DNA from 2 places in the Faecalibacterium sp. Marseille-Q0746 genome. Region 1 is predicted to be linked to the other one. Evidence: predicted binding sites of a transcription regulator. Region 1 holds the regulator's gene; the other holds the start of a gene.

Region 1 (4,316 bases):
TCATCAACGGTGTCTGCCTGGGTGCAGGCATCCTTGTCAGCCTGGCGTTCGGGGCAGGCAACACCGAGCTGGTGGAGCGTCAGGTCTCCACCACCGCCATTTCAGGCTCCGTCTTTTCCCTGGTGTTCTCGCTGACCTGTGTGATTTTGGCAAATCCGCTGCTCCGTCTGCTGCAGGTGCCGGAAGAGATCCTTCCCATCGCTGTGAACTACCTGCGCATCGTGTTCGGCGGGCTGCTGTTCACCTTCTTTTATAATTTCCTCGCCGCTACCATGCGTGCGCTGGGCGACAGCAAAAGCGCGCTGTACTTCCTGATGATCAGTTCGGTGCTGAACATCGGCGGCGACCTGTTCTTTGTTGAGGTGCTGGATTGGGGCTCCGAGGGCTGTGCCCTTTCCACCGTGCTGAGCGAAGCGCTCTGCTGCGTGTTCTGCCTGATCTATATCCGCTGGAAGGTCCCTGTGTTGCAGCTGGGCAGGCGCTGGTTCATTTTTGACTCCTCGCTGCTGAAAAAGACCATCAGCTACGGCTGGACCAGCGCCATGCAGCAGGCCACCGTTCAGCTGGGCAAGATCGCCATTCAGGCCATCGTGAATACCATGGGTGTCAGCGCCATGGCCGCCTTTGCCGCCGCAGGCCGCATCGATGACTTTGCCTATGTGCCCCAGCAGAACATCGGCCATGCCACCACCACCCTGATGGCCCAGAACCGCGGCGCGGGCAAAAAAGACCGTGTCCGCGCCAGCTTCTTCTGCGGCCTGAAGCTGGAGTTCCTCTACGCCATTTTTATCACCGCTGTCTGCTTCTTCTTTGCCGAGCCCATCATCCGGCTCTTCGTCACCGATGCCGCCGTGGTGCATCTGGGGGTGCGCTTTTTGAAGCTGGTCTCCCTGTTCTATCTGATGCCCTCGCTGACCAACGGCATCCAGGGCGGCTTCCGCGGCCTGGGCGACCTCAAGATCACCCTGAACAGCAGCACGCTCAACATGGCAGGCCGTGTGGCGGCCGCTGCCGTCTTTGTGCTGCTGATGAAGATGGATATCGAGGCCCTGCCGTACAGCTATGTTGTGGGCTGGATCCTCATGCTGGTCTATGAAGCCCCCATGATGGTGAAGTATCTGCGGAAGGGCGAGCTGTAAGCCTGACACCGCCCCGGGCAGACCCATGCTCTCACTCTGCCCGCTCGATCTCCCGGTACAGCCAGTCCAGTGCATCAGAAATGCCGCCCAGCTGATCGATGAGCTTTTCCTTCACGGCCTTTTTGCCGTCCAGCATGGTGCCCACGTCCATCACCAGCTCACCGGTGCGGAGCATCAGCTCTGAGTAGCGCTCTGCCGTAATGCCGCTGTGGCCCGCCACAAAGCCGGTGATGCGCTCCTGCATCTGCTCGAACCACCGCATGGTCTGGGGCACGCCCAGAATCATGCCGGAGTGGCGGACCGGGTGCACCGTCATGGTCGCCGTGGGCACGATAAAGCTGCGCCGGGCGCTGACTGCCAGCGGGATGCCGATGGAGTGGCCCCCGCCCAGCACGACCGTGGCACTGGGCTTTGAGATGCTGGCAATGAGTTCTGCCAGCGCCAGCCCGGCCTCCACGTCCCCGCCCACGGTATTGATGAGCACCAGTAGGCCCTCCACAGCGGGGTCCTCCTGCACTGCCACCAGCTGCGGGATCACATGCTCATACTTGGTGGTCTTCTGGCCCTGCGGGGCCTCCACATGGCCCTCGATCTGGCCGATCACGGTCAGGCAGTGGATGGCATGGGGGCCGCGGGTGCGCCACACCGTTCCCAGATCTTCCAGCTGCTCTTTCTCCAGCCGCTGCTGTTCGGTGGTTTCCTTTTCATATTCCGGCATGTTGGCTCCTCCTCAGGGTGTTTTTTTCAGTGTTCCCGGGGATCGAAGCAATATGCGGCGGCTAAGATTTCTTTACTTTGAAAAAAATTGGCCCAGAGGATTTGACATTCTGTCTCATTGCAGTATACTTTATACTAAGAATAAGATTGACAAGTATATATCATTATTGTTCATAAACTGTCTTAACTGCCGGTGCACCTTGCAGGGCGCAAAGAGACCGGCATTCCCTTTGGATGAAAGGAGAACCATTTCCATGAACAATCCCGGCAAAGCTTCCCTTCCGGTGATCAAGCGCCTGCCCAAGTACTACCGTTACCTGCGGACGCTGAAGAACGACGGCATCACCAGCATCTCCTCCCGCGAGCTGGCCGCCCAGATGGGCACCACGGCCTCTCAGGTGCGGCAGGATTTCAACTGCATCGGCGACGTGAACGGCCGCCAGGGCATCGGCTACTCGGTGGAGAACCTGCTTTCCATCCTGGAGCATCTGCTGTTCGGCAACGGTGACCTGCTGCCCACCATCCTCATCGGCTGCGGCCGGTTGGGCAAGGCAGTCAGCCGCTTCATCACCACCGACACCAACGGCTACAAGCTGATCGCCGCCTTTGACAATTCCCCCAGCGAGGTGGGCAAAGAGATCAACGGCATCCAGATCTTACACGTTGACGAGCTGGAGGCCTTCTGCGCAGAGCATAAGCCTGAGGTGGCTGTGTTCTGTGTGCCCCGCAGCGGTGCGGAAGAGCTCAGCGGCCGACTGGTCGAACTGGGCATCAAAGGCTTCTGGAACTTCTCCCACTACGACCTGTCGGTGCCCTACCCCGAAGTGGTGGTGGAGAACGTCCACCTGGGCGACAGCCTGATGAGCTTGGGTTACCGCCTGCGCAATCAGGACTGATCTATTCTTATAGCATATCACAGAAAACAGGCAGCCCTCTCCCCCCGAACGAGCAGAGAGGGTTGCCTTTTTATGAGGAGATCAACTATGGCGAAGCTATACTTCCGATACGGTGCCATGAACAGCGGCAAAAGCACTGCGCTGATGCAGGTGGCCCACAACTACGAAGAGCAGGGGATGCGGGTGCTGATCCTGAAGCCCCAGGTGGATACCAAGGGCGGCGGCGAGCTGGTCAGCCGCCTGGGCGTGCGCCGCAGGGCCGACCTGCTCATTCCGCCCGAGGTGGATGTGTTCGAGGCCGTGCGCGCCGCTTCTGCCGGGGAGCAGCCGCTGGCCTGTGTTCTCTGCGACGAGAGCCAGTTCTTTACCCCGGCACAGGCCGAGCAGCTGTTCATGGTCACGGTAGACCTGAACATCCCGGTCATCTGCTACGGCCTGCGGTCAGACTTCTCCCTCAAGGGCTTCCCCGGCTCCACCCGTCTGCTGGAGCTGGCCCACACCATTGAGGAGATGAAGACCATCTGCACCTGCGGGCGCAAGGCCACCTGCAACTGCCGCAGGGTCAATGGGGAGTTCGTCTTTGAGGGCGAGCAGGTCGCCATCGATCTGGAAAACGATGTGCAGTACGTCAGCATGTGCCCCCAGTGCTATTTCAAGGCACGGCGGGCGTTTTACGCCAAACGGAACGCACAGTAAGTGTCGATCTCCGGCAGGCACAGGAGCCACCCTTCCTGCATGAGAGCCCAGATTTCCCAAACGTTTTTTACAGTTTTCAGAGCGCTGCCCGGCTGGGCAGCGCTCTTTTTTGCCTGCCGCCTTCCAAAGTGATATATCAGTTGTATCCCACGGCGAACGTTTTTTGCACAATTGATATATCAGTTTATAAAATAGCGATATCGTCACTTTTTTCACATGTTGTATACAACATTATACCGTCAATTTCGCAAAAAGTTACAAAACCATTGCAATTTTAGAGGTTCTGCCACACTCTCCCGGCCCGTTTCTATGCAATCTATCCAATTATGCAGATTGCATATTTTTTCGCTCCAAGTTTATTCATTTCGGCAATGCCGTCAAATCGCTGCAAATCACAAGAGCAATATTTGTTCGTTTTTTGTCCGTATCACTTCAATTTACATCTTTCTTTTTCCCATCCCTTTTGTTATCATATTTGTATACAACGAGCCTTGTGCAGAAAGGCCCGCTCGATGTTTTTTGATTTATTAGGAGGAGAACAACAATGAGCAAGGCAATTTCCCGTCGTGATTTCCTGAAGGTCACCGGTGCTGTTGGTGCAGCTGGTCTGCTGGCTGCCTGCGGCGGCAATGGCGGCGCTGCTTCCAGCACCGCTTCTTCCGCAGCCGAGGCTGCTTCTGTGGCTGGCCTGAGCAGCGATCCCGTTACCCTGACCATGAGCTGGTGGGGCGGCGAGTCCCGCCACAACGCTTACCAGGAGGCCCTGAAGGCTTTCTCTGCTGAGCACACCACCATCACCGTCAACCCCACCTTCGCTGCATGGTCCGGCTGGGAGGACACCATGTCCACCAAGTTTGCAGGCGGCGTG
Region 2 (4,316 bases), on a different contig from region 1:
ATCAGAGCGTAGATCAGCAGCAGGCCGAACAGGATGGTCAAAGCAACGGCCAGCATGTTGGCAAAGCGGTGCATCCTTTCCGGGAACAGCTTGTGGAGAAATGCTTCAAGCCAGTTGCACACCGGCTTGAGCAGATAGGCAATGACACTGCCGTAGATAAAGGGCATCAGGATGCCGGTCAGGGTTGAAACGGCATTGCCGAAGCCCTGAAAGCGGTAGATCAGGAAAAAGAAGAGGATGCTCAGGCTGATCGCGCCAAAGCCTGCGAACATTCCGTAGAGATAGGGTTTGATATGCGGTTTTTTGTCCATCATGTCATAGAAACTCCATTCCTGCCGCAGACAGCAGGATTCCCTGCGGCAATGTCAGCGCTTGTTGCTCCTGCGCCAGATGTGCAGTTTTTCGGCTTCGGCGATCAGCTCGTCCCGGAAATCGGGGTGTGCCACGCTGATCAGTGCTTCTGCCTTTTCCCAGCTGGTCAGTCCCTTCAGGTTCACACAGCCGTACTCGGTGCACAGGTAGTGCACGTTTGCGCGGGTGTCGGTGACGATGCTGCCGTTTTCCAGGGTGGGACGGATGCGGCTCTCCAGCTTGCCGGTCTTTTTATTCATAAAGGTAGAGGACAGGCAGATGAAGCTCTTGCCGCCGTTGGAAAGGTATGCGCCCAGGACAAAGTCCAGCTGACCGCCTGCACCGGAAATGTGCTTGATGCCTGCACTCTCCGCGTTCACCTGACCGAACAGGTCAATATCCACCGCATTGTTGATGGAGATGAAGTTGTCGATGGCGGAGATGCTGCGGATGTCATTGGTGTACTCCACGGGAGCGGCCATGCACTCCGGGTTGTTGTTCAGGTAATCGTACATCTTCTGGGTACCTGCACCAAAGGCGTAGACCTGACGGCCCTTGTCCAGATTCTTGTGGCGGCCGGTGATCTTGCCTGCCTTTGCAATATCCACAAAGGCATCCACATACATCTCGGTATGCACGCCCAGATCCTTCAGGTCGCTCTGCGCGATCAGGTTGCCGATGGCGTTGGGCATACCGCCGATGCCCAGCTGCAGGCAGGCACCGTCGGGGATCTGCGGGACGATGAGGTTTGCCACCTTCAGATCGACCTCAGTGGCGGCACCGGCAGCGGCCATCTGGCCGATGGGCGGGTTGCTGCCCTCCACAACACCGGCAACCTGGGAGATGTGCACCCAGTTCTCGGTGCCGCCCAGGCATTTGGGCATGTTCCGGTTGACCTCAACGATGATCTTCTTGGCCTTATCGCAGACGGCACCCAGGTGGGAAGCACAGGGACCAAAGTTGAAATAGCCGTGCTCGTCCATGGGAGTCACCTGGAACACCGCCACATCCACGGGGTCAGAGCTGTCGCGATAGTAGCGGGGCAGTTCAGAGTAGCGGATGGGGGAGTAGAAGGAGAAGCCCTGGGCAATGGCCTTGCGCTCAATGCCGCCCATGTGCCAGCTGTTCCAGGTCATGTGGGTCGCAGGATCCTCGATCTGGAAGATGGCGGGCACCCACATCAGGATGCCGCCGCGGAAGTTGACATCCTCCAGCTCAGGCAGACGCTTTGCAATGGCAGCGTCCACTGCAACGGGGGTGTTCACGGCCCAGCCGTAATCCACCCAGTCGCCGCTTTTGACCAACGCGGCAGCCTGGTCAGCTGTCATTTTCTTCTGCGCATACAATTCCGTAAAATCCATTATAAACCATCCTCTCTTACAATAACATAAAGGAATTGTAAATTCCAACTTAGTTATATCATTAACAAACGGGAGAATCAATACTTTCCTGACAAAAAACAGGGCTGGATGCAATATGACTAAAAATCTTAGCTTTTTGTAGAGATTCTTTGGTGCACAAAAAATAAATTTTACACAAAAAATACTTGATAAAATTTTGACGATGTGCTTTACTTATAGCGTAGCAGGATGCAGCGTGGCACTGCGGGTAAGATTGTTTAAAAATTAACGATACACCGCAGCAGAAGAAAAGAACATCTTGCACAGTAAACTGGAAAGTGCTATCATGTCAGAACCAATGCGCTTTTCAAAGGCGCGCAAGGAGGACAAAACCGATGGCAACTGCAGTTTACCCCGGGTCGTTCGATCCGGTCACACGAGGTCATCTCGATATCATCAAGCGCGCGGCAAAGATCAACGATCATCTGATCGTGGCCGTGCTCATCAACAGTGCAAAGCACCCATTGTTCACCGTGGAGGAGCGGGTGGCCCTGCTGCAGGAATGCTGCAAGGGTATCCCCAATGTCACGGTGGAAAGCTTCGACGGCCTGACCGTGGAGTTCGCCAAGAAGCGCCACGCTTCGGTCATGGTGCGGGGCCTGCGGGCGGTAACGGATTTTGAAAACGAGATCCAGCTGGCGCAGACCAATCACGCGCTGATGCCCGGTATTGAGACCATGTTCCTTGCAACCAGCATCAAGTGGAGCTATCTTTCCTCTACCATTGTAAAGGAAGCCGCCCGCTACGGCAGCAGCATCTCCAAGTTCGTCACCCCGAATGTGGAAGCTGCCGTGGAGCAGAAGATGGCCGAGCTGCGCAGCAGGGGAGAGAGCGTCTGACCCCCGTTCCTTATGCAAGAAACGCTTCGGCGTTTTGATAAAACAGTCTTTCTTAAATCACAACATACACAATCAGGAGGCTATTCACATGAAAAAGATCGTTATCGCATCTGCATGCCGTACCGCCATTGGTAAGTTCGGTGGCACCCTTGCCAACGTCCCCGCTGCTGAGCTGGGCTCCATCGTCATCAAGGAGGCTCTGAACCGCGCAAACGTCAAGCCTGAGCAGGTCGATCATGTTTACATGGGCTGCGTGATCCAGGCTGGTCTGGGCCAGAACGTTGCCCGTCAGGCTTCCCTGAAGGCTGGCCTGCCCATCGAGACCCCCGCTGTCACCGTCAACGTGGTCTGCGGTTCCGGTCTGAACTGCGTGAACATGGCTGCTCAGATGATCGAGGCAGGCGATGCTGATATCGTGGTCGCAGGCGGCATGGAGAACATGGACATGGCTCCCTTTGCAATGATGAAGGGCCGTTACGGCTACCGCATGGGCGCTCCCATGGGCAAGAGCGAGCTGGTCGATACCATGGTCAACGATGCTCTGTGGGATGCCACCGGCTTCAACAAGCACATGGGCATGACCGCTGAGAATGTCTGCACCAACGAGACCTTCCAGAAGAAGTACGGCTACAGCCCCATCACCCGCGAGATGCTGGATGAGTTCTCCTACAACAGCCAGGTCAAGGCTGACAAGGCCATCAAGGACGGCGCTTTCAAGGATGAGATCGTTCCTGTTGTCATCAAGGGTAAGAAGGGCGACACCGTGTTCGATACCGATGAAGGCCCCCGTCTGACCCCGGTCGAGAAGCTGGCAACCCTGAAGCCCGCTTTCACCAAGGACGGCATCGTGACCGCAGGCAACTCTTCCGCCATCAACGACGGCGCTGCTGCTCTGGTCGTTATGAGTGAGGAGAAGGCCAAGGAGCTGGGCGTTAAGCCTCTGGCAACCTGGGTCGCCGGTGCTCTGGCAGGTGTCGAGCCCGAGGTCATGGGCCTGGGCCCCATCGCAGCAACCAAGAAGGTCATGGCAAAGACTGGCCTGACTGTTGCTGATATGGATCTGATTGAGGCCAACGAGGCATTCGCTGCACAGTCTGTGGCTGTCAGCCAGGCTCTGAACTTCGATATGAGCAAGGTGAACGTCAACGGCGGCGCCATCGCTCTGGGCCACCCGGTCGGCGCTTCCGGCGCTCGTATCCTGGTCACCCTGCTGTACGCTATGAAGCACCGTGGTGCTCACAAGGGTCTGGCTACCCTGTGCATCGGCGGCGGCATGGGCTGCGCTACCATCGTTGAGATGTAAGCTCTCCCTTTGGAATTGAATTGAATGACAGCCCGCGCCCCGGCTCAGACCGGAGACTCTGCCGGGGCGCGGGAGCTGTTTTGAAACACTGAGAATCTGAATTGGAGGTTTTCACAATGGCTTTTGTAAAAACCGAGGTGCAGGGCGCTGTCGAGATCATCACCATCGACCGTCCCAAGGCACTGAATGCCCTGAACCCTGAGGTTCTGGCAGACCTGAAGGCAGCTTTTGAGGCTGTCGATCAGGAGACCATCCGCTGCATCGTCCTGACCGGCGAAGGCGACAAGAGCTTCGTTGCAGGCGCTGATATCGGCTCCATGAGCACCATGACCAAGGCAGAGGGCGAGGCCTTCGGCAAGCTGGGCAATGACGTGTTCCTGATGATCGAGAGCTTCCCCATCCCCGTCATTGCAGCCGTCAACG

Evidence for each region. The regulator Rex, encoded in region 1, represses fermentation and respiration genes when NADH is low (regulators of the CRP and FNR family bind a similar motif). The targets are predictions, from matches to a motif close to ATTGTTAANNNNTTAACAAT.
Region 2: the regulator Rex is predicted to act here: its motif matches at 1,965-1,984, upstream of coaD (pantetheine-phosphate adenylyltransferase).

The regions. Positions count from the first base shown of each region.
Region 1 covers NZ_JAFREI010000008.1:35,803-40,118, forward strand. The annotation lists gene J3351_RS06225 (MATE family efflux transporter) at 1-1,139, shown strand, start outside; gene J3351_RS06230 (ClpP family protease) at 1,171-1,857, opposite strand; gene J3351_RS06235 (redox-sensing transcriptional repressor Rex) at 2,111-2,752, shown strand; gene J3351_RS06240 (thymidine kinase) at 2,840-3,448, shown strand; gene J3351_RS06245 (ABC transporter substrate-binding protein) at 3,993-4,316, shown strand, end outside.
Region 2 covers NZ_JAFREI010000001.1:197,523-201,838, reverse strand. The annotation lists gene J3351_RS01030 (AI-2E family transporter) at 1-314, opposite strand, end outside; gene J3351_RS01025 (butyryl-CoA:acetate CoA-transferase) at 366-1,712, opposite strand; gene coaD (pantetheine-phosphate adenylyltransferase) at 2,087-2,590, shown strand; gene J3351_RS01015 (acetyl-CoA C-acetyltransferase) at 2,679-3,893, shown strand; gene J3351_RS01010 (enoyl-CoA hydratase-related protein) at 4,010-4,316, shown strand, end outside.